4 regions of the Neptuniibacter sp. 2_MG-2023 genome follow, and region 1 is predicted to be linked to each of the others. Evidence: predicted binding sites of a transcription regulator. Region 1 holds the regulator's gene; each other region holds the start of a gene.
The links. Region 1 encodes sigma-54, which starts transcription at its own class of promoters, with help from an activator protein. Its sites were predicted from a motif close to TGGCACNNNNNTTGCTNT; they were not measured.
Positions count from the first base shown of each region.

Region 2: the regulator sigma-54 is predicted to act here: its motif matches at 6,487-6,504, upstream of fliE (flagellar hook-basal body complex protein FliE).
Region 3: the regulator sigma-54 is predicted to act here: its motif matches at 3,288-3,305, upstream of flgB (flagellar basal body rod protein FlgB).
Region 4: the regulator sigma-54 is predicted to act here: its motif matches at 2,422-2,439, upstream of Q4486_RS02725 (nitrate reductase).

Region 1 covers NZ_JAUOQC010000007.1:32,460-40,365, forward strand. The annotation lists gene mgtE (magnesium transporter) at 1-995, opposite strand, end outside; gene Q4486_RS08385 (HPr family phosphocarrier protein) at 1,116-1,385, opposite strand; gene rapZ (RNase adapter RapZ) at 1,391-2,248, opposite strand; gene ptsN (PTS IIA-like nitrogen regulatory protein PtsN) at 2,257-2,715, opposite strand; gene raiA (ribosome-associated translation inhibitor RaiA) at 2,737-3,027, opposite strand; gene Q4486_RS08405 (RNA polymerase factor sigma-54) at 3,077-4,585, opposite strand; gene lptB (LPS export ABC transporter ATP-binding protein) at 4,642-5,367, opposite strand; gene lptA (lipopolysaccharide transport periplasmic protein LptA) at 5,372-5,902, opposite strand; gene lptC (LPS export ABC transporter periplasmic protein LptC) at 5,886-6,458, opposite strand; gene Q4486_RS08425 (HAD family hydrolase) at 6,459-6,983, opposite strand; gene Q4486_RS08430 (KpsF/GutQ family sugar-phosphate isomerase) at 6,983-7,906, opposite strand, start outside.
Region 2 covers NZ_JAUOQC010000009.1:112,692-120,597, forward strand. The annotation lists gene Q4486_RS10320 (NahK/ErcS family hybrid sensor histidine kinase/response regulator) at 1-1,479, opposite strand, end outside; gene Q4486_RS10325 (DUF4212 domain-containing protein) at 1,798-2,058, shown strand; gene Q4486_RS10330 (sodium:solute symporter family protein) at 2,090-3,907, shown strand; gene Q4486_RS10335 (putative nucleotidyltransferase substrate binding domain-containing protein) at 3,992-5,821, shown strand; gene Q4486_RS10340 (3'-5' exonuclease) at 5,825-6,454, shown strand; gene fliE (flagellar hook-basal body complex protein FliE) at 6,628-6,981, shown strand; gene fliF (flagellar basal-body MS-ring/collar protein FliF) at 7,047-7,906, shown strand, end outside.
Region 3 covers NZ_JAUOQC010000021.1:19,601-27,506, reverse strand. The annotation lists gene flgM (flagellar biosynthesis anti-sigma factor FlgM) at 1-275, opposite strand, end outside; gene flgA (flagellar basal body P-ring formation chaperone FlgA) at 416-1,111, opposite strand; gene Q4486_RS15035 (chemotaxis protein CheV) at 1,195-2,133, shown strand; gene Q4486_RS15030 (protein-glutamate O-methyltransferase CheR) at 2,166-3,014, shown strand; gene flgB (flagellar basal body rod protein FlgB) at 3,337-3,732, shown strand; gene flgC (flagellar basal body rod protein FlgC) at 3,735-4,163, shown strand; gene Q4486_RS15015 (flagellar hook assembly protein FlgD) at 4,195-4,893, shown strand; gene Q4486_RS15010 (flagellar hook protein FlgE) at 4,904-6,832, shown strand; gene flgF (flagellar basal-body rod protein FlgF) at 6,971-7,714, shown strand; gene flgG (flagellar basal-body rod protein FlgG) at 7,735-7,906, shown strand, end outside.
Region 4 covers NZ_JAUOQC010000002.1:31,282-39,187, reverse strand. The annotation lists gene Q4486_RS02725 (nitrate reductase) at 1-2,246, opposite strand, end outside; gene Q4486_RS02720 (ANTAR domain-containing response regulator) at 2,605-3,201, shown strand; gene Q4486_RS02715 (CmpA/NrtA family ABC transporter substrate-binding protein) at 3,219-4,241, shown strand; gene Q4486_RS02710 (CmpA/NrtA family ABC transporter substrate-binding protein) at 4,652-6,031, shown strand; gene Q4486_RS02705 (ABC transporter permease) at 6,115-7,080, shown strand; gene Q4486_RS02700 (ABC transporter ATP-binding protein) at 7,110-7,906, shown strand, end outside.

The DNA of each region.
Region 1 (7,906 bases):
GAGCCTGCAATGCCGCCCATAGATGCAACTATAGGCATAAGTACCGCTAGGGCTACAACTTTATCGATGGTCTCTTCAAATAAACCGATCACAGCAGAAGCAATAAAGGCAGTAAGTAAATTAATGCCGAGCCAAACGGCACGACGACGTGTGGTTTTCATGACTGGGGCAAAGGTGTCTTCATCTTCGTCTAAGCCTGCCATGCTCATCAATGAATGATCAGCATCTTCGCGGATAACGTCGACCACATCATCAATCGTAATACGGCCAACCAGTTTGCCATTATCATCTACAACTGGGGCGGAGACTAGATCATGCTCTTCGAACAAGGCTGCCACTTGGTCGTCGGGCATCTGGGCATTGATCGCTTTTATATCGGTGTTCATGATCTCTCGAATATTGATTGAGGGATCGGATACTAATAGTTTGGTTAAAGGTAGCAGACCTATATATGAGTCTTTTCGGCTGACAACAATGAGACTATCCGTCATTTCGGGGATTTCATCGTGGCGACGAATGTAACGTAAGGTTGTTTCGACGCTAATATCTGGACGGATAGTTGTTGTATCTGTATTCATTAAGCCGCCGGCAGTATCCTCCGGATAGGAGAGCAGCTTTTCAACCCTACGCAGATTTTGTTTGTCCATGATGCGTAGGGTTTCTTTCATTACCCTATTAGGTAGCTGTTGTAGCACATCTACCATATCATCAGAATCAAGAGATTCGGTAAGTGCTAGCACCTCTTCAGTATTCATGCGACTTAAGATGTCCGCTTGGATATCGTCGTTTAAATGCTGGAGTACTACGGCTTCTAAATCATGTGAGATTAAGTTCCAAAGGATCTGACGCTCTTTGGGAGGTGATTTCTCAATTAAGCGGGCAACTTCGGTTGGTCGCAAAGTATTGTTTAGGGTAAAGCGAATTTGACGAAACTCACCACTATCTAAAGCATCGTTTAGCTTATCAAAATGTGATTTAGTTTCTTCAACGGCCATGGTTTTATCGCTTATGGACTTTGCTCGGTCTTCTTTTGTCAGTAGAAGAATAAATAGAATGTAATGCTTTGATTATAACGGAAGCTGAAGGGATAACCCTAAGAATTAATATGAAGAGTTTTATTCGTCTTCATCAAACCTATTGTTGATAAGCTCTTCAATGGCCGACATAGCACTTTCTTCATCATTGCCTGTGATCTTAACAGTTAAGGTTGTACCTTTGCTAGCTGCCAGCATCATCACAGACATAATGCTTTTTCCATCTACTGCACGTCCGTCTTTCTCCAATAAAATTTCGGATGAAAAACGTGATGTTACACCAATAAGCTTAGCGGCTGCTCGGGCATGTAACCCCAGTTTATTGATGATGAGTAGTTTTTTTTCTTGCATGATAGTTAGCTCAATTCACGATGACGAACATGGACATTATCCATATGTTGAGAGAAATGAGAAGCTAGACGTTCGCTAATATAAACAGATCGGTGTTGCCCCCCTGTGCAGCCAATGCCAATCGTAATATAGCTACGGTTATTTTCTGAAAAGCGGGGCAGCCAGCGTTCGAGGAAGTTAGTTATATCTTCTACCATCTCTCGAACTTCGTGTGATTCCTCTAGGAAGTCCTGAACCGGTTTCTCTTGGCCTGTATATTTGCGTAGATCTGGAACCCAGTGAGGATTGGGTAGGGCGCGTACATCATAGACAAAGTCTACGTCTAAAGGCACACCATGCTTAAAACCGAAAGATTCAAATTGAACCGACAAGGTTTGAGCTTTACGGTTGGCAACCCGAAGTTTGACTGTATCTCGAAGCTCATACAGGGATAAGCGCGTAGTATCTATTCGGATGTCGGCTAAGCTTGCGATAGGTTCTAAAAGCTGTATCTCTGACTCAATTGATTGTTGTAGATTCTTATGGGTATCTGAAAGAGGGTGTTTACGTCGGGTTGAACTATAACGTTTGAGTAAGGTGGCTTCCGATGAATCTAAAAAAATAACTTCATATTCAGCCCAATGATCTTGGCGAAGTTGATTTAAAATATCTGGAAATTTGGCTAAGTTACTGAGCAAATTGCGCGCATCAATACTGACCGCTATCTGGTCAGGGTGACTCGGGTCACTACTCATCTGTTGGACAAGGTCTGGTAGTAAGAGAGCCGGCAAATTGTCTATACAGTAGAAGCCAATATCTTCTAAAGCTTGTAATGCTGTACTTTTTCCTGAGCCGGAACGACCACTAATCACAACAAGCTTCATTTTAACTCCTAGGCAGCACTCAACTTACATAAAGTCTCATACAGAGAATGACTGTCTTGGCTTTCTCTTAGTTTGTTTCTGGCTTCTTCTTGGCTAAAGAGCTCTGCAACTGAGGCTAGTGTAGCTAAGTGCTCAGATGTTGAGTCTTCAGGAACAATCAAAATAAATAGAAGATCAACGGGTTTACCATCGATAGCATCAAAGTCTATAGGTGTATCTAGTTTGACTAGATAGCCTTTAGCTTCAGTGCATTCTGCCAGCCTGCAATGTGGAATGGCAATCCCATCGCCTATGCCTGTACTGCCAAGTTTTTCGCGCGAATGAAGTCCGTTAAATACTGATGATGAACTCATATCGGGATGTTGCTCCGATATTATTTCAGCAGCATTTTCCAGAATCCGCTTTTTACTGCCACCCTCAAGGCCACAAAGGACGCTTGAGGGGGTTAATAGTTCATGAAGCAACATAATTTTTTGGATACAGACCGGTTATTTGTGAGTTTTAGTTTTTTCTTTATGCTTAATGACTTGTCTATCTAACTTGTCAGTAAGGCCATCAATTGCAGCATACATATCTTCGTGTTCATGTGTAGCAAAGAGCTGGGCACCCGCTAAGTGCATCTCTGCCTCAGCTTTCTGGCGTTGTTTATCTACGCTGAGTGTGACTTGCACATTGGTGATGTTATCAAAATGACGCTCAATCTTTTGTAGTTTCGAGAGCACATAATCATTCATTGATTCAGTTAATTCTACATGGTGTCCAGTAATGTTGATCTGCATAGGTTTCTCCTATTTATTGCAGTGACATACTACTCTTGCCACTCTTTTATTAAACTAAACGCTTTCTTTCATTCGACGGTGGAATACCCATCGCTTCGCGATATTTCGCAATCGTACGTCTAGCAACTTTAAAGCCTTGTTCATCAAGAAATTGTGCAATTTTGTTGTCGCTTAATGGTTTAGCATTATTTTCAGCGGCCACCATCTTTTTGATAAGCGCTCTAATAGCGGTTGAGGACGCTGCGCCCCCTGTTGCTGTACTTACATGACTCGAGAAGAAGTATTTTAGTTCAAATATTCCACGGTGTGTGTGCATAAACTTTTGTGTGGTCACTCGAGAGATAGTGGATTCATGCATTTCTACGGCTTCAGCAATGTCATGAAGCACCATTGGCTTCATGCCTTCTTCGCCATGTTCCAGAAAGCCAATTTGTCGTTTTACTATCTCGTTTGACACTTTTAATAAGGTTTCGTTGCGGCTTTGTAAACTTTTAATAAACCATCGTGCTTCTTGCAGGTGGTTTTTTAGGTAGGTGTTATCAGAGCTATTATCGGCCCGTTTTACTAAACCTGCGTAACCTGAGTTGATACGTAGCTTAGGGGAAACTTCTGGGTTGAGGTGAACGCGCCATTCACCTTGCTGTTTTGTAACAAGAACGTCTGGAATAACATATTCAGCGGTACTGCTGCTGATTGAGGCGCCAGGTTTTGGATTTAGGCCTTGAATCAGCTGTATAACTTGCTGCAGTTGAGGTTCTTTTAAGCGTGTTTTTCTCATCAATTGACGGTAATCGTGAGCACCGAGTAGCTTAATGTATTGTTGTGCAACTTTGATCGCTTCATTTTTCCAAAGTGTCTCAGGCGGCAGTTGTTGTAACTGTATGCTTAAACACTCGCTGAGGTCACGGCAGGCAACACCTGCTGGATCAAATTGTTGTATGCGGTGCAAGACGGCTTCAATCTCATCCAGTTCTACTTCTTCAAACTGCTCACCTGTTTGCGCATGGAAATGATCTAAGATCTCATCCAGAGTGATGGTTAAATAACCATCAGGATTGATGCCGTCAATAATGTTCGTTGCAATAAGGCGATCAATATCACTCATTGGGGTAAGGTTTAATTGCCAATGAAGGTGGTCTTGCAGTGTTTCTTCTGCAGTGTCATTAGATTCGAAAGAGTCAAAATCTTCTTTGCTTTGACTTAGATTTGGGCCTGATGATTGGAATGTGTCTTCCCAGTTACTATCGGTTGAGAGCTCTTCTGGTATTTTCTCATTCCAGTTGTCTTCAGTTGTAATATTGTCGTCAAGCTCGGCTTCGGCTGTCGCGGTGGCTGTAGCTTCAGATTCTGTCTCTGGTGCCTGTGAATTACTCTCTTGAGTTTCGGAAGCCGAGGCGTGTTCGTCCTCAGAGACATCAAGCATAGGATTACTCTCTAATGCTTCTTGAATCTCTTGCTGAAGATCAAGCGTAGACAACTGCAGTAAGCGAATTGCTTGCTGTAGTTGTGGGGTCATTGTGAGCTGTTGCCCAATTTTTAGATGAAGCGCTTGTTTCATAATACTAAGGGACAAACTCCTGAAACTACATAATTCATTTATAGCTAAGTATATGCTTAAAGTGTGAACTGGTCGCCCAGATAAGCATTTCTTACTGCTTCGTTTGCCATAATATCGGCTGGTGAGCCGTTAGCAAGGATTGTACCTTCACTAACAATATAAGCTGTTTCGCATATATCTAAGGTTTCTCTCACATTATGATCAGTAATTAATATACCAATGCCCCTTGATTGAAGGTGGCGAATGGTCTGCTTTATGTCATTCACTGAGATAGGATCGACACCTGCAAAAGGTTCATCTAATAGAATAAATTCGGGTTCGGTTGCTAATGCCCGTGCAATTTCTACACGTCTACGTTCTCCACCAGAAAGACTCATGCCCATACTGTCTTTTATGTGTGTGATATGGAATTCTTCAAGCAACTCTTCCATTTTTAACTGGGCAGCGTGTTTATCTAAGTCTTTTCTTGTTTCTAAAATCGCAAGTAGATTGTCCTTCACAGACAGTTTTCTAAATATAGAAGCCTCTTGGGGAAGGTAGCCTATACCTTGCTGAGCACGGCCATGCATAGGTAGTGCGCTGATATCCTGCCCTTTGATTTTAACGGCGCCATTATCGGCTTGAACCAGACCAACAATCATGTAAAAGCAAGTGGTTTTCCCCGCGCCGTTGGGGCCTAAAAGGCCAACGATCTCACCATTCTTTATCTGTAGTGAAACGTCTTTAACAACTTCCCTGCCTTTATAGCGTTTGGCAAGATTTTTGGCCTCTAATAAGCTCATAGGGTTAGTTGGCCTTAGTTTTCTTTTTAGGTTGAATGACCATATTTATACGTCCTGGCTCACCTGTTTCGTCTTTGCTTGTGCCACCAAATGCGTTCACAATCGACTTATCTAGATCATAAACGATCTTGTTTCCAGTAAAAGTGTCTTCTGCTTGGACGACTTTAGCTTCTTCGGTAATAGTGAGTTTTTGATCATCTACCTGATAAAGTAAGTGCTTGCCCCAAGCGTCGCTGTATGGATCTCCTTTCCTTGGAAGTTGTCTGAAATGTGCAAGGCTTCCTTTGGCAATAAGTTTTTCAACTCCCTCTTCACCACGATACATATCAACATGCTCTCCTTCAATGAGAAGTGAGCCTTGTTTGATAATGACGTTGCCTTTGTAGGTGGTTATGCCTGTTTTGTCATCAATTTGTGCAGTATCTGCCGTAATGTAAATCGGCTGTTCTTGGTCGTCAGGAAGGGCGTACGCATTCGACACTGCAACAGCCAAAAGAATGAAGGCTAGATTATAACGCTTATTTTGCATTGTCATGGGTCCCTTCTACCCTAGAGTGTAAGTTAAGAACTCGATTATTGAAGTCAATATCCATACCTACGCCTTCAAGTATGCTTTGTTGTGATGTGATCTTAACGGGCTCATCAGTTTCTGCATAATCTTTATCAGGATAGATTGTCAGTTGCTCAGTGTTAAGTATGGTTGCTGATATAGAATCAGGATTATCATTAACTATGACATTTCCTGCAAGGTTTGTTTGATTATTATCATCTAAAACCGTGCCTGTGTTTGATGTAAGTTTAACTTTAGATCCATCATTTCTAACGCTAATACTCTCAGGATGATCTAGTGTGCTTAGGCTCAGGTTAGGGTAGTGCTCTAACTTGGCTGTATTTAGCACTCTTGAAAGTTTGCCTTCGCTATTCCACTCTTTGATGGTTGCTTCTTCGACAAAATAATCTATTCCGTGCAGCAGGGAGTTGTTGGTGCGTGGTCCCTCATTTGGGGAAGATGCAAAGCCCCAATAAAGTAATACAGGTATTAAAATAATAGCAGCGAGTGCCACTCTTATCTTATTGCTTAGATCTAACATTTATAAATACATCTGTTTAAGTTGATCCAATTTTCCTTGTGCTTCAAGGATATGCTCGCAAAATTCACGCCCAGCGCCTTCGCCTCCCTGACGGGATGTACACCAGTCTGCGTGTTTTTTAACGAAAGGGTGACCATTAGGAACGGTCGCACCAAAAGCACATTGGATAATGGCTGAAAGATCAGGGAAGTCATCACCTATATAGGCGGTGGTTGATGCGTTATGAGCTGTTTTATCCCAGATTTCGTTGAGAGCAATCAGTTTATCTTCTCGGCCTTGTTTAAGGTAATTGATACCTAAGGATTGGCTGCGTAATTCAACTTGGGGCGAGCGCCGACCGGTAATAATAGCGGTCTCGATACCTGCTTGCATTAATAGCTTAATGCCTAAGCCATCTAAAGTGTTGAACTGTTTGACTTCTTGGCCGTCCGCTAAAAATAGCAGCTGACCGCTGGTGAGTATTCCATCAACGTCAAATACCGCAAGGGTGATGTTTTTTAGTTGCTGCAATGAAGACTCTGACACTAAATAACTCCCGCTTTTAATAGATCGTGCATATTAAGAGCGCCTATAGGCTGATTCGTTTCATTGGTCACGATCAGTGCATTGATTTTTTTTGTTTCCATAATTTGCAAGCATTCTGCTGCAAGCATCTCAGCAGTTACTGTTGTACCGTTTGCGGTCATTACATCATCAATTAAGGTTTTGTGGAGATCGACATCGTCATCAAGCGAGCGTCGTAAGTCACCATCGGTAAATATACCAATAAGCTGCTTTTTGTCATCAACTACGGCAGTCATACCTAAACGCTTATGGGTTACTTCTAAAAGCGCTTCTTTTAATAATGTTCCGCTGGTTACACAAGGTGTGGCTTCGCCTGAGTGCATGATATCGCTAACTTTAAGGAGTAGTCGTCTGCCTAAAGTGCCGCCTGGGTGAGAAAATGCAAAATCTTCTGCGCTAAAACCTTTTGCTTCAAGTAGTGCAATAGCGAGGGCATCACCTAGTACTAATTGGGCGGTTGTACTTGAGGTGGGTGCAAGACCAAGGGGGCAGGCTTCCTCCTCTACGCCGATGTGGAGGTTAGCAGCAGAGGTTTGAGATAAAGTGGATTCTTTGTTAGCTGTAATACTGATGAAAGGTGTGTTCATCCTTTTGAGTAGAGGAATAATTGTAATGACTTCTGCTGTTTCTCCCGAGTTTGATAGAGCAATTACAACGTCATCGGCGGTGATCATGCCTAAATCGCCGTGGCTCGCTTCTCCTGGATGAACGAAGAACGCGGGCGTGCCTGTGCTGGCTAAAGTCGCAGCGATTTTTTTGCCAATATGACCTGACTTTCCCATACCGGTAACAATGATCCGACCTGTGCAATTAAGCATTAATTGGCAGGCATGAACAAAATTGTGGTCGAGATATTTTAGTAAATCGGCCACAGCAGCGGCTTC
Region 2 (7,906 bases), on a different contig from region 1:
GCTATCGAGATTAAATAGATGGGTTGGGGAAAGCCAAGTAATATTAAATATCCCGTTATTTAGGTATTCAGGCCCCAGTAGTCCAGCTTCACTAAAAGAGGGAAGTACAAGGGTGTAAAGCCATAGTATAAATCCGCCAATTAGACCGGCAATAACCCCATTACGAGACCCTGATTTCCAGTAAATTCCGCCAATAATCGCTGGTAGGAATTGTGCTGCTGCTACAAATGCAAGTAAGCCGAAAGACGCTAGAGGGGATTGGTCGCCTAAAATTCGATAGTAAAAATAGGCCAAGATCATTAGGCATAAAATGGTGATACGTCGGACACGAAGTAAAAGGGAGCCGATATCCTTGTTATCCGAGAGTCTGAGCCATGAAATTCGAAATAAAAGCGGCATGATAATGTCGTTACATACCATTGTGGCTAAGGTAATACTCGCTACGATAACCATACTGGTGGCCGCGGATAATCCCCCAATAAACGCGAAGGTCGCAAGTTGTTTGTAATCCGCAGCTAAGGGGAGCATAAGTACAAAAGTATCTGCATCAACGTTTGTACCTTCAAAATAGAGCACACCTGCTGTAGAGATGGGTAAAACGAAAGCCGATAGTAAAATCAAATAGACAGGAAATAACCAGCGAGCCAGTTTTAAATGTCCAGCATTTGTATTTTCTACTATGGTGACATGAAATTGACGGGGTAAGCAGATAACGGCCGCGCAGGCGAGAAGTGTTTCTGTTAAAAAACTGCCTTCAAGGAGTGAGGTTGTGTAATTGTTATTGTTGTTTAACTGTAAGGCGATATTGTAAGCAAGGTTGCCAAAACCATCAAAAACTTCAAAGGTTACGAAAATACCCACGGCTATAAATGCTGCGAGTTTTACAATGGATTCGAAAGCTACGGCGAGTACTAAGCCTTCATGGTGTTCGGTCGCATCAATCTGCCGCGTACCAAAAAGTATAGCGAAAATTGCCATGACTATGGCCACAAAGAGTGCGGTATCACTCCCTTTGCTTATTACCTCTTCTGTTCCAGGCGTTAAGGCGTTGTAGCTAATCGCTACAGCTTTAAGCTGCATGGCGATATAGGGCATAGTGCCGGTAACGGCAATAATGGTTACTAGTACAGCTAAGGCTTGGCTTTTCCCGTAGCGAGATGAGATGAAATCCGAGATGGTTGTAATATTTTGTTGTTTGCTGATCAGCACCATCTTCTCAATTAATTGCCATCCAAAAATAAATACGATAATTGGTCCCAGATAAGTGGCTAAAAACTCCCATCCGTTAGTGCTTGCTCTGCCTACTGCTCCATAAAAGGTCCAAGAGGAACAGTAGACAGCAAGGGAGAGTGAGTAGATGATTGGTCTACTGGCTGCCCGAGGATTTTTTTGAGCATTTTTGTCACCGTAGTAAGCGATGGCAAAAAGCAAGCCTAGGTAGGCAAGCGATATAAGAATTATCGACCAACCTGAAAGCATAAACACAATTCCTCGGTGAGATTATCAGGTAGTTAGTTTACTAGTTTTTAGCAGGAACCCAATATTTACCTGATTTTTGCAGAATAACGAATAGATATGTATCTAAATGACTAATACTTTTGTATAGGTGTTTGTTGTTAATAGGTTTTTTGGTTATGCCCTAGACTCTACGGAAAACGGCTAATCAGAGGGAGATTGGTAGGCATAAGGATATAACGAGTCGACTAAAGTTTAGCTTTGTTTGGCGACGGTGTCTGATAGTCTCTACCTGTCTTAAATTTTCACCAATTTTTCAATAACAAAAATAAGGATGGTGTTATGTCAATTAGTAATGAGCAGGCGCAAGCCTACTGGCGCGAAAATTTGCGCATCATTATGACTCACCTTGCGATCTGGTTTGTAGTTTCCTACGGCTGCGCAATCCTGTTCGTTGAACAGCTTAACGAGATTCCGTTTTTCGGCTTCCCATTAGGTTTTTGGTTCGGCCAGCAGGGGTCAATCTTCGTATTCGTCATCTTGATCTGGACTTATGTGTTCAGTATGAACAAGCTTGACGAGAAGTATGACGTTCACGAATAACAATAATAATTTCAATTAGGACGGCATTGCTATGAGTCTCGACGTTTTAACTTTTCTCTTTGTAGGTGGCTCCTTTGCGCTATATATCGGTATTGCGATATGGGCGCGCGCAGGATCAACCAAAGAATTCTACGTGGCAGGCGGTGGTGTACCACCAATTGCAAACGGTATGGCGACAGCGGCTGACTGGATGTCTGCAGCTTCGTTTATCTCTCTAGCCGGTTTGGTTTCCTTTATCGGTCGTGATGGTTCAGCTTATTTAATGGGTTGGACTGGTGGTTATGTATTGTTAGCACTGCTGTTAGCACCTTACCTACGTAAGTTTGGTAAGTTCACAGTACCTGACTTTATCGGTGACCGTTATTACTCGCAAACTGCGCGTGTAATTGCAGTGGCTTGTACAATTGTAATCTCTTTCACCTACGTTGCTGGTCAGATGCGTGGTGTTGGTATCGTGTTCTCTCGTTACCTACACGTTGATATCAACACAGGTGTTATTATCGGTATGGCGATCGTATTCTTCTACGCTGTACTCGGTGGTATGAAAGGTATTACTTATACTCAGGTTGCACAGTACTGCGTACTTATTCTTGCGTTTACTGTACCTGCATTGTTCCTATCTGCTCAGGTTACGGGTCATATCCTTCCACAGATCGGTTTAGGTGCTACATTAGATAGTGGTATGTCTGTACTAGCGACGTTGGATCAGCTTTCAGTTGATTTAGGCTTTAGTCAGTATACTAGCGGTAAGAAATCTACGATTGATATCTTCTGCTTAACAGTTGCTCTAATGTGCGGTACTGCAGGTCTTCCTCATGTAATCGTACGTTTCTTCACTGTACCTCGTGTTAAAGATGCACGTATCTCTGCAGGTTATGCATTGATCTTCATTGCGCTTCTTTATACTGCGATTCCTGGTGTGGCTGGTTTTGGTCGTGTAAACCTTATCCAAACACTGAATGGCGCTGATGGTTCTGGTGCTTCTTATGAAGCTCTAAAAACCGAAGCTAAGTGGTTCCAGCAGTGGGAAAATACAGGTCTTATCGGTTGGAATGACCGTAACGGCGATGGCAAAGTTCAGTATGCTGCTGGTGATGCATTTAATGGCGCTAAAGGTAAGCCTGCGTTCCTTGAAGATCGTGGCGAATACGGTCAGCGTCTAGCAACTAACGCTAAAGATGATGCTGAGTTTGATGCAAATAAACAGCCATTTGCTAACGAAGTATATGTCGACCGAGACATTATGGTGTTGGCTAACCCTGATATTGCGCAGCTTCCTAACTGGGTAATTGCGTTAGTAGCAGCGGGTGCGGTTGCAGCGGCACTATCTACTGCAGCGGGCTTGTTGTTGGTAATTTCAACAGCGATCTCCCATGACTTGATGAAGAAAACTATCAATCCGAATATCAGCGATAAGCAGGAGCTTCTTTATGCTCGTCTAGCTGCGATTGTTGCGATTTGTATTGCCGGTTACTTCGGTATTAACCCTCCAGGCTTTGTGGCTCAGGTTGTTGCCTTAGCGTTTGGTTTGGCGTGTGCGTCTGTATTCCCTGCAATTATCATGGGTATTTTCTGGACTCGTCATAACTCACAAGGTGCGATTGCCGGTATGCTTGTAGGTCTTGTATCTACAATGTGTTACATGTACTACTTCGCATTCGGTAGTGGTACGCCTGATCAGTACTTCTTAGGTATCTCTCCAGGTGGCTTCGGTACTGTTGGTGCGGTTCTGCATATCATTGTTGGCTTCGTAGTATCTAGTATGACTGCGGCACCACCAAAAGAAATCCAGGAGATTGTAGCTGATCTACGTATTCCACGTGGCGCTACTGAGGCTCATGATCATTAAGATCGAGTAATCACCTTACGGAAGGGGCGCCCAGCGTAAAGTTGGAGCGCCCTTTTTTGTGAACATTGCATAAGGATTATAGAGATGCCTGATTCTTTCAAAATGACAAACCTTCCGTTTAGTTTGTTGGATGAAAAAGAGGAACACATACTGCGTTCGAGCCTTGATATAGGTTACTACCAAAAGGGCGAGGTAATTATGGCTGCCGGGGAGGAGCCTGAAGGTGTGTTTATTATTTTGAAAGGAAGGGTGGGTGAAAGCGAAGTTATTGAGGAGGGGGAGACAAGCCGTGAGCAGATCTTTGTTTATTACACGAATGAAGATTATTTCGGGGGTTGGTCTGCAATCCGAGGTAAGGCTATTCATAACTTTATCGCTGAAGAAGAAACAATATGTCATGTTTTGCCGACTAAAACCTTATTAGATTTAATGTCTACGAATAGCCTGTTTGCAGACTATTTTCAGCAAAACCTGTCCGCTAAAACTGAAATTGTTCAGCAGCATGGCAAAGATCAAGATATGGCCGAATTTATGTTGGCTAAAGTATCCGATGGGTTGATTAGGGAGCCATTGGTTATAGTGGAGGGGACCTCTATACGTGAAGCAACCCTGATTATGCGAGAGCATAAATCGGATTGCTTGTTGGTTAGACGAGGAAGTCGATATGGCATGGTTACCGGAACTGACTTGCTTGATGCGGTTATCGTTAATGAGATGTCGATGGATACGGATCTAGCGGAGATAGCAAGTTACCGCTTAATCACAGTTGAGCCAGATGACTATCTGTTCAATGCGTTGATTATCATGACTCAACAGCGCATTGAACGTGTTGTGGTTATGCAGGGAGCTGAGATGAGTGGGATAGTAGAGCTCACGGATGTGTTGAGCTATTTTTCGAGTCATTCTCATGTGATTGGTTTGCGGATTGAGAGAGCGCAAACGGTTGAAGATCTAAAAGAGGCTGCTCAGGGCTTAGATGATTTAATTAAGGCTTTAGTCTCCCATGGTGTTAAGACTCGATTTGCCATGGACCTCTTGGCTGCAATGAATGGCCGGATTATTGCTAAATTATTCAATATTATCATTCCTTCTGATATGCAGCCCCATGTTTGCCTTTTAGTGATGGGCTCAGAAGGGCGTGGTGAGCAAATCATGAAAACAGATCAAGATAATGCTGTTATTTATCGAGATGGTTTGGTTTGGCCGGAGATGCAGGCGACCTTAAATCGATTTAGTGAGACTTTGATCGGATTTGGTTTTCCTCCGTGCCCAGGTAATATTATGGTATCAAATCCCGCTTGGGTTCGTTCATTGGGTGAGTGGACTCAGATGTTGAGGGAGTGGGCTGAAAAGTGCGACTGTGAGTCGCAGATGAACTTGGCTATCGCTATAGATGCTAAACCTGTAGCGGGTAACCCTGCTATATTTAAAGCGAGTCGTAACTGGTTTATGCGTCATTTACGTAATAATGATGTGTTTTTCTCTCATTTTGCAAAAGCATCCTTAGAGTTTGATACGCCGTTAACCTTCTTTGGTAACTTAAAAGATAAAGGGCACTTAGATATTAAGAAGGGTGGGATATTTCCTGTTGTTCATGGTATTCGAACGATTGCGCTTGAGTATCGTATTAAGGCGACAAATACATTTGAGCGAATTGAGGCGTTGGTCGAGCAGGATCAGTTACAGAAAAAACATGGTAGTGAACTAGCAGAAGCGCTAAGTCTGTTTATTAGTTTAAGGTTAAGGCAGCAAATTAAACGCATAGAGTGCAGTGAAAGTGGGCATGATCAAACACCTAACTTAATTGAATTGCAGTCGTTAGATAAAATGGAGCGTGATCTGTTGCGAGATGCTTTGCATATTGTAAAAGGGTTTAAGAAGCATCTTGAGCTTAGATATCACCTCGGGGGTTAGTTGATGATAATACCCAGAGCGGTTAGAAGAATAAAAGAGAAATACGATCACAAAGCGGGTCCGTTCGCCCATCTTTTTGAGTCCTATAGTGGCGACGAGATTGTTTCGCTTGATTGTGAAACCACTAGTTTAGATGTGAAACAAGGCGAAATTGTATCTATAGGTGCGGTTAAGATTAGAGGTCGCAAAGTACTCGCGAGTGAGCGGTTAGATATTAAATTAAAGCCACCCAAGTCTTTGAGTGGCGATTCTATTAAAATTCATAAAATTCGTGAGAGCGATTTAGCGGAAGGTATAGAGATTGAAGATGCCTTGCAGCAGGTGCTTGAATTTGTCGGTAATCGTCCGATTTTAGGCTATTACGTGAATTATGATATTCGGATGTTAGATAAATTTATCAGGCCGCTATATGGCTTTGGTTTGCCGAATAAAGCGGTGGAGCTTTCGCACGTCTACCACGATATCATCAAGTGGAAGTCTGTCGGTGGTAATGTCGATTTACGGTTTGATACTATATCGAAAAAGTTAGATATCCCCATGTTGGAGAGGCATACTGCTATAGGTGATGCTTTGACCGTAGCTTTGATGTATGTGCGTCTAAAATACGGCGATCCGCCAGAAGCGCATTATTAATCGGTAATACGTCAAAAGATTAGCGGGACTTATGGCCCGTTTTTTGCTTTATTTCTACCATATGTACTCATTTATAGTTTTAATAGACAAAATAATGACATTATTTTGTTATCCTCTATTGATGAAGTGCTAAGTGTGATTATAATGTCAATAAATTGCCGCTTGGTGTTGGTATGGTAGAAAGAGCAGATATAAATAGCGTTCTTATGCAAATGCGGACTATTAAAGCGCAGGTCCAAGCCACTTCTTCTGATGTTGCGCATATTGCGCCAGAAGGTTTGAAGGAAAATGGTGTTGTAGGACGAACGTCGTTTGGGGATATCTTAAAAAATGCCGTTGATGGTGTTCATGATACTCAGGTGAATGCCAAAAAGTTGGCGGTTGCATACGAGCAAGGTGATTCGAGTATCGATTTACCGCAAGTAATGATTGCGGCCGAGAAGGCGTCTATATCTTTTCAAGCTATGACCCAAGTACGTAATCGCTTGGTTTCAGCTTATGAAGATATTATGAATATGCCGATCTAATAAAAAATAGAAATTCAAGGTGAGTGGCTGTGGCTGGTGGTTCTGAAACGTTAAGTGGAAACCCAATGCAAGGCTTTAATAAGCTAGGCATTGTACGTCAACTCGGTTTGATGGTTGGGTTGGCTGCCAGTGTCGCTATAGGCTTTGCTGTTGTTCTGTGGTCTCAAAAGCCCGAACAGCGAGTTCTCTTTAGTAATCTCTCTTTTTCTGATGCGAATCAGATTATCGAACAACTTCGTTTATACAATGTGCCCTATAATTTTGATGCGGATGGTCGGGCTATATTGGTGCCTGATGAATATGTTCATCAAGCACGTTTAAAGCTAGCGGCTGAAGGTTTTACTGCGGATAAAACTGTTGGCTTCGAAATAATGGATAAAGAGCAAAGCCTCGGTACCAGTCAGTTTATGGAAACGACAAGGTATAGACGAGGTTTGGAGGGTGAACTGGCGCGCACAATCGCTAGTATGACGGCCGTTCGAAATGCTCGGGTGCATTTAGCTATACCTAAAGATACGGTGTTTATTCGTGACACTCGTAAGCCTACAGCCTCAGTTTTCTTAGAACTTTTTTCTGGTCGAGCTCTCGAACGGGATCAAGTTGCATCAATTGCTAATTTAGTCGCTTCAAGTATTCCTGCTCTTAATGTTAAAGATGTAACAGTGGTTGATCAGCAGGGCCGTTTGCTGAATATGCGCGACAAAGACGTTAATGTCGTTTTAGCAGCGAAGCAACTTGAATATACACGAAGCCTAGAAGGAACGTTGCTCAATAGGGTCAATAGTATTCTGCAGCCTGTTGTGGGGGCTGGGCGTTTCCGTGCTGAAGTGTCTGCTGATGTGGACTTTACAGCGGTTGAACAAACGGATGAACTTTATAATCCGGATCTGCCAGCGTTGCGTAGTGAGCAAACGATGGATGAATC
Region 3 (7,906 bases), on a different contig from region 1:
ACGCGTTCAGCGTTAATCTGATAGCTACCACTTTCTATTTCCTGTTTGATTCGCTCGACACGTTCATTGTCCACATCAGGTGTGTCAGACAGTTGCTTGTCAACATTCTGCAGTAACTGTGCTGCATTGCTGAGATTGACTGTATCACCTTTATTGGACGGGGGCTGCTGGGCAACTGCACCGTTGCCATTTTTGGCAGCGTTACCTTGCTCATTAGTCCGTGCACGAGTGCTTGCCGTCTGTGATGATGACAGGCTCGTGAGATCATTAATCATTTATCCGTCCTCTGTACTGTATCTGAACAAGCTTATCGGCGGCTCTTAATAGAACTTTAAGAAAAAATTAAATTATTTTCTTGTGGTGTTATAAATGTAGTATAGCAGTTGAATTATGGCCAATCTACTTGGGAGTGAGGCTAAGGGACTTGTACTAAACCCGCTTGGATTATTTTAGCTTTAACCATCACACCTGAACGGTCATTTCTGACTTTGATCTGTTCTCCTAGTGTTCCGCTTTCGAGGGCAGTACCTGATGTTCGGATGCTTACACCATTAAGCTTGGCTTCGATAATAAGCGCGTCACCTTTAGATACAGCTAAAGGTGCTTTGAGCATTGATGTGGTTATTATCGTATCGGCGGCGATGCTTCTTTTATTTGTCCAGCCTATAATGTCTTGGAGTTTGGTAAAATAAACCGATCTTAAGGAGGTGATCTCAACCTCTTTAAGTTTTATATCTTGCATGCTGATATAGGTTCCGCGGGCTAAACTAGATTGTGTGACCACAGCTATATCAAATTCTTTTACTTCTGCTGTTATGAATAGCTGCCAAAGAGGTGATGGGCAGCGTGCTTTTAGGGTGATGCGACTGCCGCTGCCTTTTGGTGTTTGAAATTCATAAGGGGCTAAGCAGGTTTTTAGTTTGATTTTTCTGCTAATCGGGTTAAGTTTGATCTCTACACGTGTGCCAGTCCCTATGTTGCTGTAGTGTTCATAGAGGTAATGTTCAGCCGACTGCTCAAGTTTTTCTGCTTCACCAGCAGCAAAAAGCTGTAAGGGTGACAAAAGAAAAGTGGTTAGTAGGAAAAGTCGTGTTAAATTATAAGTATTCACGTTGTGTCATCAATATTCAGGGTGGCGTATTTGTGTGTAATATAAAAATAGAATTGATTTAATCTCTACGGGATTGTTAGATCATGTCAGGTATCCTAGATAGTGTAAACCTACGTACTCAGATGGTGGGCCAGAATAGGCTCGAACTATTATTGTTCGCTTTGGAAAGCGATCAGCAGTACGGCATTAATGTGTTTAAAGTACGAGAAGTTTTACAGTGCCCAAAACTTACAGAGGTCCCTAGACAGACTTCTGCGATTAAAGGGATGGCACATATTCGTGGTGAGACAATTCCTGTATTGGATCTGTCAGAAGCGATTGGGCGTGAGTCTGTACCTAAAGATCAACGTCGCGACTGTTTTTTGATTGTCGCTGAGTACAATCGTCGTACATTGGCATTTTTAGTGCGCCAAGTAGATCGTATTCTGAATACGCAGTGGGATCAGATTATGGCTCCACCAACAGAAATAGGTGTAGAAAACTATCTGACAGCTATTTTTGAGCACGAAGATCGACTGATAGAGATCTTAGATGTTGAGCAGATTCTTGCTGATCTTTACCCTATGCCTACAGAGGTAAGTAAAGAGGTAGCTGATGATCAGCTTCGTGAAAAGGCCAAAGAGTACCAGATACTTATAACTGATGACTCTTCGGTTGCGCGTAACCAAATGAAGCGTAGTTTGGAAGGTCTAGGGATTAAAGTTACAGCTTGTAATAATGGTCGCCAGGCATGGGATTTCTTATGTGATTTGGCCGATCGTGGGATTGATGTTACGACTCATTTTTTGATGGTTATTTCAGATATAGAAATGCCTGAAATGGACGGTTATACCTTAACTTCTATGATCCGTGATGATGAGCGTATGAAAACTATGCATGTTGTTTTACATACATCCCTATCCGGTGGTTTTAACGTATCAATGGTTAAAAAAGTTGGGGCTGATGGCTTTCTTGCCAAATTTAACCCTGATGATTTGGCGACAGCGGTTGTGCAACGTATTCATCAAGTTGAAACAAAGTAGCAGCGCATGTTGAATAGGAGTGCCTACTCTTCATGAGTATTACGCCTCGGGCTGGTTTTGCTATTACGGATTCTGATTTCGAACTATTTAGTCGCTTTCTTGAAGAGACGAGCGGTATATTGCTGGCTAAACATAAGCAATACCTAGTTCAAAGCCGGTTGGGCAAAATCGTTCAAGAGCAAAACTGTCTTAGTTTAAAAGACCTGATTACTAAACTTCAGAGCCCCGCTTCAATGAAATTGCGTGAGCAAGTTATTGATGCGATGACGACGAATGAAACGTTATGGTTTAGAGATGTACATCCGTTTGATATTCTTAGAGATCGTATTTTACCTGAGCTATTAAGTCGTGGATCAGGTTCAAAAATACGTATCTGGTCGGCTGCATGTTCTACCGGACAAGAACCATATTCCATCAGCATGACGTTTGATGAGTTTAAAAAGAAAACTCCGGGTAAGTTGTTATCAGAAGAGATTGTTGCCACCGATATATCTACGCAGGTATTAGCCCAAGCTCGACGTGGTGAGTATGAGATGTTAGCGATTGGTAGAGGGCTTTCTCAGGATCGCTTAGTTCAGCATTTTAGTGAGACTGCCGGTGGTAGCTGGGTTGTTAAGCCTGATATTAAAGCGCGTGTGCGTTTTCAAAGCATTAATCTGTTAGGCCAGTATTCTGCGCTGGGCCAGTTCGATGTTATTTTTTGTCGTAATGTGTTGATTTACTTCTCCAGTGAGAAAAAAACTGAAATTCTAACTAAGATGCATTCGGTGTTAAAACCTGGAGGTTATCTGATTTTGGGAGCATCAGAGTTTTTGTCAGGTTTATCTGATAAATATCAGATGATTCATTGTCAGCCTGGGATAATTTATCAAGCAATCTGATAGATATCCGATCTATATTAAGCCGTAGATCTCTTTCTGCGGTTTAGTTATCTTCCGCTTTCCGCTTTCCGCTTTCCGCTTTCCGCTTTCCGCTTTCCGCTTTCCGCTTTCCGCTTTCCGCTTTCCGCTTTCCGCCTTCGCCTTCCGCTTTTATCTCTATTTGTTTGCCGGGCGGCAAAGAAGAGGTTTTATATTGCCGTTTCTCGCCGGTAAATTTAGCGGATATTAGTCTGTGTTTTTATATCTATTTGTTAAATAAAGATTTTTTTGTTTTGGTATGTGTATTGCTTAATAGAACGTATTCAATAAAGGAGATCGTTTGATGGCAATTAGCTTTGATGCAGCGCTGGGGATACATGATGATGCACTATTATATCGTGCACGTCGCGCAGAAGTGCTGGCTAATAATATTGCTAATGCCGATACGCCTAATTTTAAAGCAAAAGATTTAGAGTTTTCTCAGATCTTAAATCAGGCATCTGAGATGACAATTAAACAGGCGGCAACATCTCCTAAGCATCAAACAACGTTATTAAGTCCTGATCTTGCCGCTGACATGATGTTTCGTATTCCTTCTCAGGCATCTGTTGACGGTAATACGGTTGAAGTTCAGCAAGAGATGGCTCGTTACACTGAGAATGCACTGGATTATCAGACATCTTTCCAGTTGTTGAATAAAAAAATAACAGGGCTGAAATCAGCGATTAAAGGTGAATAGTCATGTCTTTGAGTAATGTTTTTGGTATTGCAGGGTCAGCGATGAATGCGCAAACGATCCGCTTAAATACTACAGCAAGTAACATGGCAAATGCTGAAAGTATCAGTTCTAGTATTGATGAAACCTACCGCGCACGTAAGCCTGTTTTTTCGGTGCAGCAAACAGATCCACTTGCTGATAATGAGTTTGGGGTTGCAGCAGGTCAGGGCGTACAAGTATTAGGTATTGTTGAAAGCCAAGCAGAGCTGCGCAAAGAGTATAACCCTGAGCATCCAATGGCGGATGAACAAGGTTTTATCTATTACCCAAATGTTAATGTGGTAGAGGAAATGGCAGATATGATCTCTGCTTCTCGTTCCTTCCAAATTAATACTGAAATTCTAAATACGGCCAAGCAGATGTTGCAACAAACCATCAGCCTTGGACAGTAATAAACAAATTAAGACGCGAGGCTAAATAGCCATGAGTACTGTAAGTGGCGTAAATCAAAACGTCTTTGAACAAATCAATCAGACCAATCAGACGTCGAGTACTGCAACGAGTCAGACGGATGAAGATAGTGATATGTTCATGCGGTTAATGATTGCTCAGTTGCAAAACCAGGACCCTTCAAGCCCTGCTGATACGACTGACTTCATGCAACAGATTGCTACCATGTCACAGGTAGAAAGTATTAATCAGCTAAATACATCGATCAATGCGATGTCGCAGTCGATGTTATCAAGCCAAGCGGCTTTGCAGGCTTCAGCGATGGTTGGTCAATCTGTTTATATTCCGGGCGATACATCTGAAGTGGGTACGCAGGCAAATCCATATGCCCATGGCTCGTTTAATTTAGATACAAGTGCATCGGACGTGCGTATCAAAGTTTATAACTCAAGTGGTTCTCTTGTAGACACTATGCAGCTCGGAGCAGTTGAGCAAGGTGAGCATGAGTTTGCTTGGCAGATGGCGTTTGATGAGGATGGTAATCCTGAGCTACCAGCAGGGGATTACACATTCACGGTTGAGCGTTTAGATGATGGTGAATACAGTGCAATTGATACGAACCTTGCCTATCAAGTCAACAGCGTGACGTTGGGTGAGAATGGTATCGGTATGAAAGTAAATACGAACGCAGGCTCTTTTGATGTCAGCGACGTGAAACAGATCGGCGTGTGAGGACAGGATAATGGCAGGTTTTAATACAGCAGTAACCGGTCTGAAGGCAGCAACTACAGACCTTGATGTAACTGGTAATAATATCGCGAACGCGAGTACGGTAGGCTTTAAATCTTCACGTACGGAGTTTGGTGATATTTATGCAACAGCAGTTGTCGGTGCGGGTTCTTCGAATGTTGCCGGTGCGGGTGTTACCGTTACCGATATCGCTCAGGATTTCCAAGCAGGTACGGTCGAGTTTACTAATAACAACCTTGATTTAGCGATCAATGGCTCAGGCTTCTTTCAGCTTGATGATGGCCAAGGCGGCACAACTTATACCCGTGCTGGTGCATTTGAGCTAGATAAAGATGGCTTTATGGTATCGAAAACCGGTAAATACCTACAGGGTTACGGTTTAGATGAAGAGGGTAATCGTTTACCGATTGGTAACTTAGCCGTAACGGAGAAAGAGAGTCCGCCTAAAGCGACGGAAGAGATTGATCTCTCATTCAATATCGATTCCCGAGAAGATTCTACGACGCTATTATCTGATTATGATAAAGATGAACCGGGTTCTTTTACTTATAGTACAACGGTTCGTACCTTTGATAGTTTAGGTAATGAACATACCGTTAAGATCAACATGGCTGAAGCACGTCCCGTGCAGGCTCAGCAACAAATTACCTCTTTGACTGCTGGCGATACTATCTCGGGTGTTACGGTAACGGCAGCTCATATGACTGAGCTTGCAGGCTATGCGGCTGGGGATGTTATCTCTTCGGGTGCTTTCTTTAGTGATCTAACGGATCCTGTTACGGGTGATGCTCGAATCGGAAGTGTGGTTATTAATGCGGCGGGTGATATTACGCTTCGGTTTAAATCTGAATACCCAGAACCTGATTTAGTGCAAGTGACAGGTTCATCTGCAGTGGCTGAGATTGAAGAAATTGATGCTAATGAGACATACACTTTTGCAATTGATAGCGGTGAAGTACCTTTGACCGCAGCTGTTGTGCTTGAGGTTGGTGGAATTTCAATTGGTACTTTAGGTATTGGTTCTACCGCTGATCAGATTGGCCAAGCGATAACAGCAAGCGAAGCTAAGATCTTAGATGCAAACCCAAGTGTAGAGTCGGTTATCTACGATAACGTCAACCAAGAAGTGGTAGTGACTTATAAAGCTGAATCAGGGGATATTACACCCGCTGAAGCGATCACTATTACCGAAACCTCCGGTGCTGTTGCAGGTGCACCTTTTGATGCAGCGGTTGTGAAGAACGGTGATAATTCATTTGAGGGGGTATACAGAATGTATGCTTACTTAAATGGATCTGAGCAGTTAGATATAGGTAAAGAGCTGGACCCAGGTGAAACGGGTACAGGAACTGAACCAGGACCGATCTTAGTTAAGTTTAATCCATCTAACGGTTTGCTAACGGGTATTAACGGTGATCAGTTCTCTGCTGGCTCTGTTGTGCCAACGATTACGATTACCGGTGCGGATCCAGCGGATTCGACAACTGTGATTGATCTAGATATCGCTAATACGACTCAGTTTGCGTCCTCATCTATTGTTAAAGCATCGACTCAAGATGGTTATACTAAAGGTGATTTGATCGGGGTTACGTTTGCGGGCACCGGTGAGATGGTTGCAAGCTTCTCCAATGGTCAAACTCAGGACTTAGGTGTTGTTGCTATAGCGACGTTTGAAAACCAGTCAGGTTTATCACCTTCCGGTGATACAGAGTGGACTTCAACGCTCGCTTCAGGGGATGCGATTGTGAATCCACCAGGTACAGGCTTGAATGGTACCTTACAATCGGCTGCTTTAGAGCAATCTAACGTTGATCTTTCAGCTGAATTGGTTTCTTTGATCGAAGCGCAGCGTAACTTCCAGGCAAACTCGAAAACCTTGGAAACACTCAATACAGTGACGCAGAATATTTTGCAGATATAAGGTTTATATCTGCTTCATTAAAGGCCGCATTAGCGGCCTTTTTTCGTTTTTGGCACGTGTGTTGCTATCTATATAACTAGAGAAAAATAAATTCATAGAAATAAACGCGGTTTTGCCGCCAAATTCTGGAAGTGATAGATGGATAAGGTTCTTTATTTAGCAATGAGTGGGGCGCGAGAAAATATGCTTGCGCAGCAGTCTTATGCCAATAACCTTGCTAACGCCAACACAACAGGTTTTAAGTCGGATCTTGCTCAAGCCCGCGCTATGCAAGTGTTTGGAGAGGGTTATGCCTCACGTGTTTATGCCCAAACTGAGCGTCCAGCTACAGATATGTCGAGTGGCTCGCTGATTGATACCGGTCGTAAGTTGGATGTGGCAATTGCGGGTGATGGTTGGTTGACTGTACTCAAACCTGATGGCACGGAAGGGTACACCCGTGCCGGTTCTCTGCAGATGAATGCCGCTAATCAACTGGTCACGGGCAGTGGTTTGCCGGTGATGGGCAATGGCGGAATACCTATCGCTTTGCCGCCTTTTGAAAATATTGATATTGCAACGAACGGTATTATTACCATTCGTCCCGTCGGTGATAATGCGGTCGAGTTATTAGTGGCAGATCAGTTGAAACTGGTGAACCCAGACCCTAAAACCTTATTTAAAGGTACTGATGGCTTAATGACTACTGGGGCTCAAGCCCCGTTAGAAGCGGATTTGAATGTCAGGCTTAGAGCTGGATATTTAGAGACGAGTAACGTCAATGCTGTAAGTGAGTTGACGGGGATTATTACATCTTCCCGTCAGTTTGAAATGCAAATAAAAATGATGAAAACAGCTGAAGAAAATTCCGAAGCTGCCACATCCATTTTGAAGCTCTCATAGAACCAACCGAGGATAGATAGATGCACGGTGCACTGAATGTAGCTAAAACAGGTATGACAGCTCAGGACACAAACCTGAAGGTGATATCTAACAACCTAGCAAACGTTTCAACGGTTGGCTTTAAACGAGATCAGGTTGTATTTGAAGATTTAATGTATCAGGTTCGCCGCCAGCCGGGTGCGCAAACGGCAG
Region 4 (7,906 bases), on a different contig from region 1:
CACCAAGCAATACCGTCAACCAACTCAACACTATCAGCAAGATAATAAAAAGTAACATCACCTTTAGGTACTTTGGACCAGTATTCAACGGGTAAATTGATTTCCAAATCAGAGCGACACATTAGCCACCCTTGCCAACTCGGATTAAGTTTAGAAAGACTGACTCGTCCATGTTTAGACTCAGGCTGCCCTGAAATAGGGTCCGTCACGGGTTCCAGTAAAGCGCCCATTTTAGCCAAGGAACTAAATTCATTATTCCAATGCATAGGCACAAACAGCTCGCCCCTACGCTGCTCCGATACCATAACTCGAGCACGGCCAATATAATCCCCTTGAGGATGGCTCAGCTTAACCAACTCGCCATCAGAGATCTGCTCTTTTAGCGCATCGGCCTGATTAAGCTCCACAAAAGGTTCATCCCTATGTTGAAACAAGCGGCGCGCACGTCCACTCATTGCCATGGTATGCCATTGATCTCTAATACGGCCTGTATTTAAGATATAAGGCAGTTCAGGGGTGACTTGCTGAATAGGGCTTGAAGCCTGAATAGGTATAAACCTTGCCCGTTTTGATGGCGTAAAAAAGCGGCCATCGGAAAACATACGCGCAGTCCCGTAAGGTGCTTCCTGAGTCACCGGCCACTGAACCGGTTTAAAAGAATTATAAGTATCAATATCTATATCTTGATACAGACTAATATCAAAATCTCTGTTGCCGTCATTCTCAAAACCAGAGAGCGCAGCATGCTCTGCAAAAATTTCTGCTGGATGTTGATAAGAAAATGCATCTTCAAAACCCATTTTCTTGGCCACTTCACTAATAATCCACCAATCATGTTTAGCCTCCCCCGTAGGTGCTAAGAGACTACGCTGACGTGAAATTCTTCTCTCTGCATTAGTGACTGTGCCATCTTTCTCACTCCATCCTGTTGCGGGTAAGCAAACATCAGCATATTTAAGGGTTTCAGTACTCGCCATACAATCAGAAACAACCACTAAGGGACACTTTTCCAACGCCCGTGTCACTTGATGGGTATTAGGTAAACTCACTGCAGGATTTGTCCCCATAATCCAAACCGCTTTAACTTTACCCTCTTCAATAGCTTGAAAAAGCTCAACCGCCTTTAAACCTTCGGTTTGAGCAATATTCGGTGCATTCCAAAAACGCGAGACAAGATCTATATACTCAGGCGAAGAGAAGTCCAAATGCGCGGCTAGCTGATTTGCTAAACCGCCAACCTCACGCCCACCCATAGCATTAGGCTGTCCAGTAATAGAAAACGGGCCCGCTCCTTCAAAACCTATACGACCGGTAGCAAGGTGGCTATTAATAATCGCATTGGAATTATCAGTGCCACTAAAAGACTGGTTTACTCCTTGAGAATAAAAGGTCACAACTTTTTCAGTCTGGGCAAACCACTCATAAAACGTTGTTAAAATATCACTCTCTAGGTCACAATACTTAGCTACCGCTGAAACTGAGTCAAACTGCTGCTGGGCTGAAGTTAAAGCAAGCTCAAAACCTTCTGTGTATTGCTCAATGTAATCATGATTTAAACAATCCTGATCAGCCAGATAGCTCAATAATCCTGAAAATAACTCACTATCGGTACTTGGCTTAAGCGCTAAATGAAGATCCGCTAAATCACAGGTTGCTGTTCGGCGAGGATCAACCACTACTACTTTAAGGGAGGGGTTCTTTTTCTTAGCAGCCTGCATACGTTGATATAAAACAGGGTGGTTCCACGCGGTATTACTGCCGACCAGCACCAATAGTTCCGCTTTTTCCAAGTCTTCATAGGAACATGGCACTGTATCGCTACCAAAGGCACGTTTATAACCCGCTACAGCGGACGACATACAAAGACGTGAATTCGTATCCACATTGGCACTACCAATAAAACCTTTCATCAGTTTATTGGCTACATAATAATCTTCTGTGAGCAATTGACCGGATAAGTAAAAAGCTACAGAGTCAGGCCCGTGCTCCGATATAGTGCGAAGAAATTTAGAAGAGACCTCATCTAGTGCGCTATCCCAAGAAACAGGGACATTATTTATAAGAGGGGAAAGTAGACGACCACCCGCACCTAATACCTCATGCAGGGCTGAGCCTTTAACGCATAACCTGCCAAAATTAGCCGGATGAGATTTATCGCCTTTAACACCGATTGAACCGGAATCCAGAATATCAGCATCAACACCACAGCCCACACCGCAGTATGGACACGTTGTCATTTTGTGCATCTAAACCTCCACTGCTTTGTAACACACAAATCCAGATGCACTTTCCAGTTTACAGCGTACACGGCACGGAGCCACATATCTGCTAGTTGCCAGATAAGTGCGCTCCGTTGCGCTACTATAATTTTTTATGTACTAAACATGCTGTACATTTTTATCAATAAATATGATGAGTGACTCAGCAAGCAATGTGCCAATTGATAATACAGGCTAAGCTCAACTCATTTCACAGCCGCCCAATTAACTGTTAAAAGTAGACAAATGGGCAGCGAAAATAGAGAAAACTTAAAACCGCCCCATAATGGAACATTTATTGCTTATTTAATTCCTATCCAACTCCGGATATGGATTAATAAGTAACGTGAATCGTTTAAATGTTTTATTGATAGATGACGAACCGGAAAGAGTCCAAGCGCTCAAAGAAGCGCTACACTCATTAGGCCATTATGTCGTCTGCCAACTACCAAATACTACCCATCTCAATAAACGCGTAGAGGATACTCATCCTGATATCGTGATTATAGATATGGATTCGCCTAATCGAGACACGCTCGAAAGTATGTCTACGATGAGTAAGAACAATCCAAGACCCATCATTTTTTTCGCTGAGCAGCAAAACGATCGCAAAACCATGTGTGATGCTATCAATGCCGGTGTCAGTGCTTATATCGCAGACGGATTACAACCCGAGCGAGTTAAAGCCATTATGGATACCGCTATTGCTCATTTCGATGCTCACAGTTCACTACGCGCAGAACTCGAAAAAGCTAAAACTCAATTAGCGGATAGGAAAGTTATTGAAAAAGCCAAAGGCATGCTAATGAAGCATCAAGGGTGCGATGAGAAACAAGCATTTGAAACGCTTCGAAAATTAGCCATGGATCGAGGTCAAAAACTACCTGATGTCGCTCAGAGTGTTATTGATGTTCTGGAACTAACGAACGGCCTGCGCAAGTAGAGATGAGAGGATAATTTATGTCAGAATTACTGACAGTTGAAAAAAACAAACTAAAGCTCGGTTTTGTCGCGCTATTAGATTGTGCACCTTTAGTTGTTGCTAGGGAAAAAGGCTTTTTCGAGAAGTATAATCTCAACGTTGTTTTGTGTAAGGAAGCCTCCTGGGCTTCGATACGGGATAAAGTCAGTTTCGGTCTTTACGATGGCGCCCACATGCTCGCACCTATGCCATTAGCCGCTACACTGGGCTTAAATGGCAATAAAACAGCAATGTTAACCGCCCTATCCCTCAGCCAAAACGGTACGGCAATCACTTTATCTAAAGAGTGCCATACCCTCTTATCCAAAACAATTGATAACTGGGAAGACGACAAACTAGTCGGTGAGCAATTTAAAAAACAGGTAAAGAGCAGCTCAGTCAAACCGGTCATGGCAACGGTATATCCATACTCAAACCATTATTATCAGCTTCGTTACTGGCTTGAACAACATGGGATTGATGCAGAACATGATGTGCAATTAATCGCTGTTCCACCAACCCAGATGATACCAAGCTTATCTAATGGCGCTATAGATGGTTATTGCGTAGGTGAACCTTGGAACAGTTTAGCGCTCATTCAGAAGATCGGCGGCTTACTGACGACCGGGCACAAAATATGGGGAGCCCATACAGAAAAGGTTCTTGGTGTGACTCAAGAGTGGGCAGCGGCCTACCCTAATACCCACCAAGCATTAGTAAAAGCGTTATATGAAGCTTGCCAATGGGTTGAAGATATCAACAATAAAGAGGAGCTCTACCAACTCCTTGCGCTACCTCCATACCTAGATCAAGCCGCCACTAAGCTTTCTGACTACACACCACCCTTGGCAATGGAGCAGCATTTCGCTGGCGCGACGGTTAACATTCCAGATCCTAAACAGGGTATTTTTATACTGGAGCAGATGAAGCAGTGTGGACAACTATCAAACCAAGAAGCTGATTTCTCCGAGATTAGCCTCTCAGTCTACCGCCATGATCTTTTTCAGCGCTGGATCAGCTGAAATTAAAGGCAGAAGCACATCTTCTGCCTTACCTTTTTCTTGATTAGGCTTTATCGACAGTAAGAGCGAAAACCTACCCATAATGTCAGAAACAAACCTTACACCCTTTTTGCATCAATACGCACCTCTTATGACCACTCACGCACTATTGTGCAGCGCGGCAGCTCTGTTTAATCTTACAAAAAACCAAGAAATTAAAACTAACTATCTGTTTATAAAAGAATTTATAATTAATGGCACAGCACATGCTTTATTAATCCACAAAGAATTGCTCAATGATGGGCACTCTCAAAAGATTACAAGGGCCTAAAAACCCGACAGTTTATTTTATGGCAAAGGCGCCTTAACGAATCACGAATTTGTGGTTACGTTAGGCGCCTTTTTGTTTTTCAAGATTGGAGAAGCGATCCATGCTTAATAAGAAAACGGCTCTACTCAGCAAAATCATCAGTAGTACGGTTTTGGCCGCCGCCTTGATTACTACCCCTGCATGGGCAGTAACAGGCGAGCCCGAAAAAGAAGACCTTAAATTTGGTTTTATTAAGTTAACGGATATGGCGCCTTTGGCGATCGCTTACGAAAAAGGCTTCTTTGAAGATGAAGGCCTATACGTAACACTAGAAGCCCAAGCTAATTGGAAGGTTCTTTTAGACCGCGTTATTGATGGAGAACTTGATGGCGCCCATATGCTTGCAGGACAACCTTTAGGCGCAACAATAGGGTTTGGTACTCAGTCCCACATTATTACTGCATTCAGCATGGATCTAAATGGTAACGCTATCACTGTATCCAATGACATTTGGGATCAGATGAAACAGTACGTACCTAAAGGGCCTGATGGAAAACCAGTTCACCCAATTAAAGCAGACGCCTTAAAGCCAATTGTTGAAAAATATAAAGATGAAGGTAAACCTTTCAACATGGGTATGGTGTTCCCTGTTTCTACCCATAACTATGAACTACGTTATTGGTTAGCGGCAGGCGGTATTCACCCTGGTTATTACGCGCCTCATAACGGTGATACATCAGGCACAATCGATGCAGATGCGCTTTTATCCGTGACTCCGCCACCTCAAATGCCTGCAACAATGGAAGCAGGCACTATCTATGGTTACTGTGTTGGCGAACCTTGGAATCAGCAAGCCGTGTTTAAAGGTATTGGTGTTCCAGTCGTAACCGATTATGAGATCTGGAAAAACAACCCAGAGAAAGTTTTCGGGGTATCTAAAACATGGGCGGACGAAAACCCTAATACCCATATCCGTGTTGTTAAAGCGATGATTCGTGCCGCTAAATGGTTAGATGACAACAATAATGCTAACCGCCCAGAAGCGGTGAAGATTTTATCAAAGTCTGATTATGTCGGTGCGGATTACGATGTTATCGCTAACTCAATGACGGGTACTTTTGAGTACGAAAAAGGCGATAAACGTGAAGTGCCTGATTTCAACGTATTCTTCCGCTATAACGCAACTTACCCATACTACTCTGATGCGATCTGGTACTTAACTCAGATGCGTCGCTGGGGTCAAATTGCTGAACCTAAATCAGATCAGTGGTTTATGGACATAGCTAAAAAAGTATATCGCCCAGATATCTATGCAGTTGCTGCCAAAGAGCTTATCGAAGAAGGGAAAATGACAACTGATATGTTCCCTGACTTTGTCTCCGAAGATGGCTACAAAGCACCACAGACACACTTTATCGACAACATCACCTTTGATGGTAAACAACCAAACGCATACCTAGAAAAATTCTCAATCGGTCTGAAGCCAGATCAGAAACTTTGATCTAACAATAAAGGCCCCTCCCCTAAACGGGAGGGGCTACAGATCAACGAGAGGAATACATTATGAGTAATATTTTAGCCACCATGGGTCTTAGTCGCTTTATTGAGAACCCTAAAACAAATTTCAGTCAGTTGGGAAAGTCTTTACTTATACCTCTTATTGGCCTGTTAATTTTCTTGTTTATTTGGGAGATCGGCGCAAAAAATGTTCACACATCTTTGGGTACATTCCCAGGCCCTGCGGCTGTCTACCAGCAATCCCTAACATTAATAGAAGAGCATAAAGCTGAACGCATAAAAGAGGTCAAATTCTACGAACGCCAAGATGTGCGCAACGAGAAAAAATTGGCTAAAAACCCTGATGCTAAAATAAAAGTGCGCCCATATACAGGCAAACCCACGTTTTTTGATCAGATCATTACAAGCCTTATTACCGTATTAGCTGGCTTTGTGATCGCTTCACTTATCGCCATACCTGCGGGCATACTTATAGGTTTAAATAGCACACTCTATTCAGCGTTTAATCCGCTCATCCAGCTATTCAAGCCAGTGTCGCCCCTTGCTTGGCTACCCTTAGTAACAATGATTGTAAGTGCGGTTTATGTCAGCAAAGATCCAATGTTTGCTAAATCATTTATTACCTCATTGATCACTGTATCTCTTTGTAGCTTATGGCCAACACTGTTGAATACAGCAGTGGGCGTATCATCAATAAGTAAAGATCTACAAAACGTATCACAAGTACTCCGTCTTAACTGGTTCACTCATATTGTTAAGATCGTCCTACCATCAGCCATTCCAATGATGTTTACCGGATTACGTTTATCCCTTGGTATCGCTTGGATGGTATTAATCGCAGCAGAAATGCTGGCTCAAAACCCTGGACTAGGTAAGTTTGTCTGGGATGAATTCCAAAACGGTAGCTCCAACTCTCTTGGTCGTATTATGGTCGCCGTACTCGTTATTGGATTTATCGGATTCCTATTAGACCGTTGCATGTTGTTTCTACAGCGCAAAATGTCTTGGGACAAAACAGTAGTACTTCGTTAATTAGTGGTCTTAGAAAAAGGATAATTATCATGAGTCAGCCTCCTCAGCATTTAGAGCTAACTAAAGTCGATATAGACTTCCCTACACCTAATGGCCCTTTTAAAGCGCTTCAGGATATTAATCTGACGATTAACAAAGGGGAGTTTGTCTCTTTGATCGGTCACTCAGGTTGCGGTAAATCGACTGTATTGAATATAGTAGCCGGCCTCTATCAAGCCACCAATGGCGGCTGCCTACTCGATGGAAAAGAGGTAAACGCTCCAGGTCCAGAACGAGCGGTTGTATTTCAAAACCACTCATTACTGCCTTGGTTAACGGCCTATGAAAATGTCGAGCTTGCCGTAAAACAAGTATTTGGCAAATCAAAAAGCAAAGCCGAAATGCGCGAATGGATAGAACATAATCTATCACTTGTTCATATGGATCACGCAATGGACAAGCGCCCAGATGAGATATCAGGTGGTATGAAGCAGCGTGTAGGTATTGCACGTGCGTTAGCAATGGAGCCTACCGTTATGTTGATGGATGAGCCCTTTGGTGCCTTAGACGCCCTAACAAGAGCCCACCTGCAAGATTCCTTAATGGAGATCCAAAAAGACCTGAATAACACCGTAATTATGATTACCCATGATGTCGACGAAGCTGTATTACTTTCTGATCGCATCGTTATGATGACCAATGGTCCAGCCGCGACAGTAGGTGAGATCTTACATATAGATCTGCCCCGTCCTCGCGATCGCATCGCCTTAGCCGATGACCCTCAATATAACCACTATCGTCACGAAGTACTGACCTTTCTTTATGAAAAACAACGGACTCCTGATAG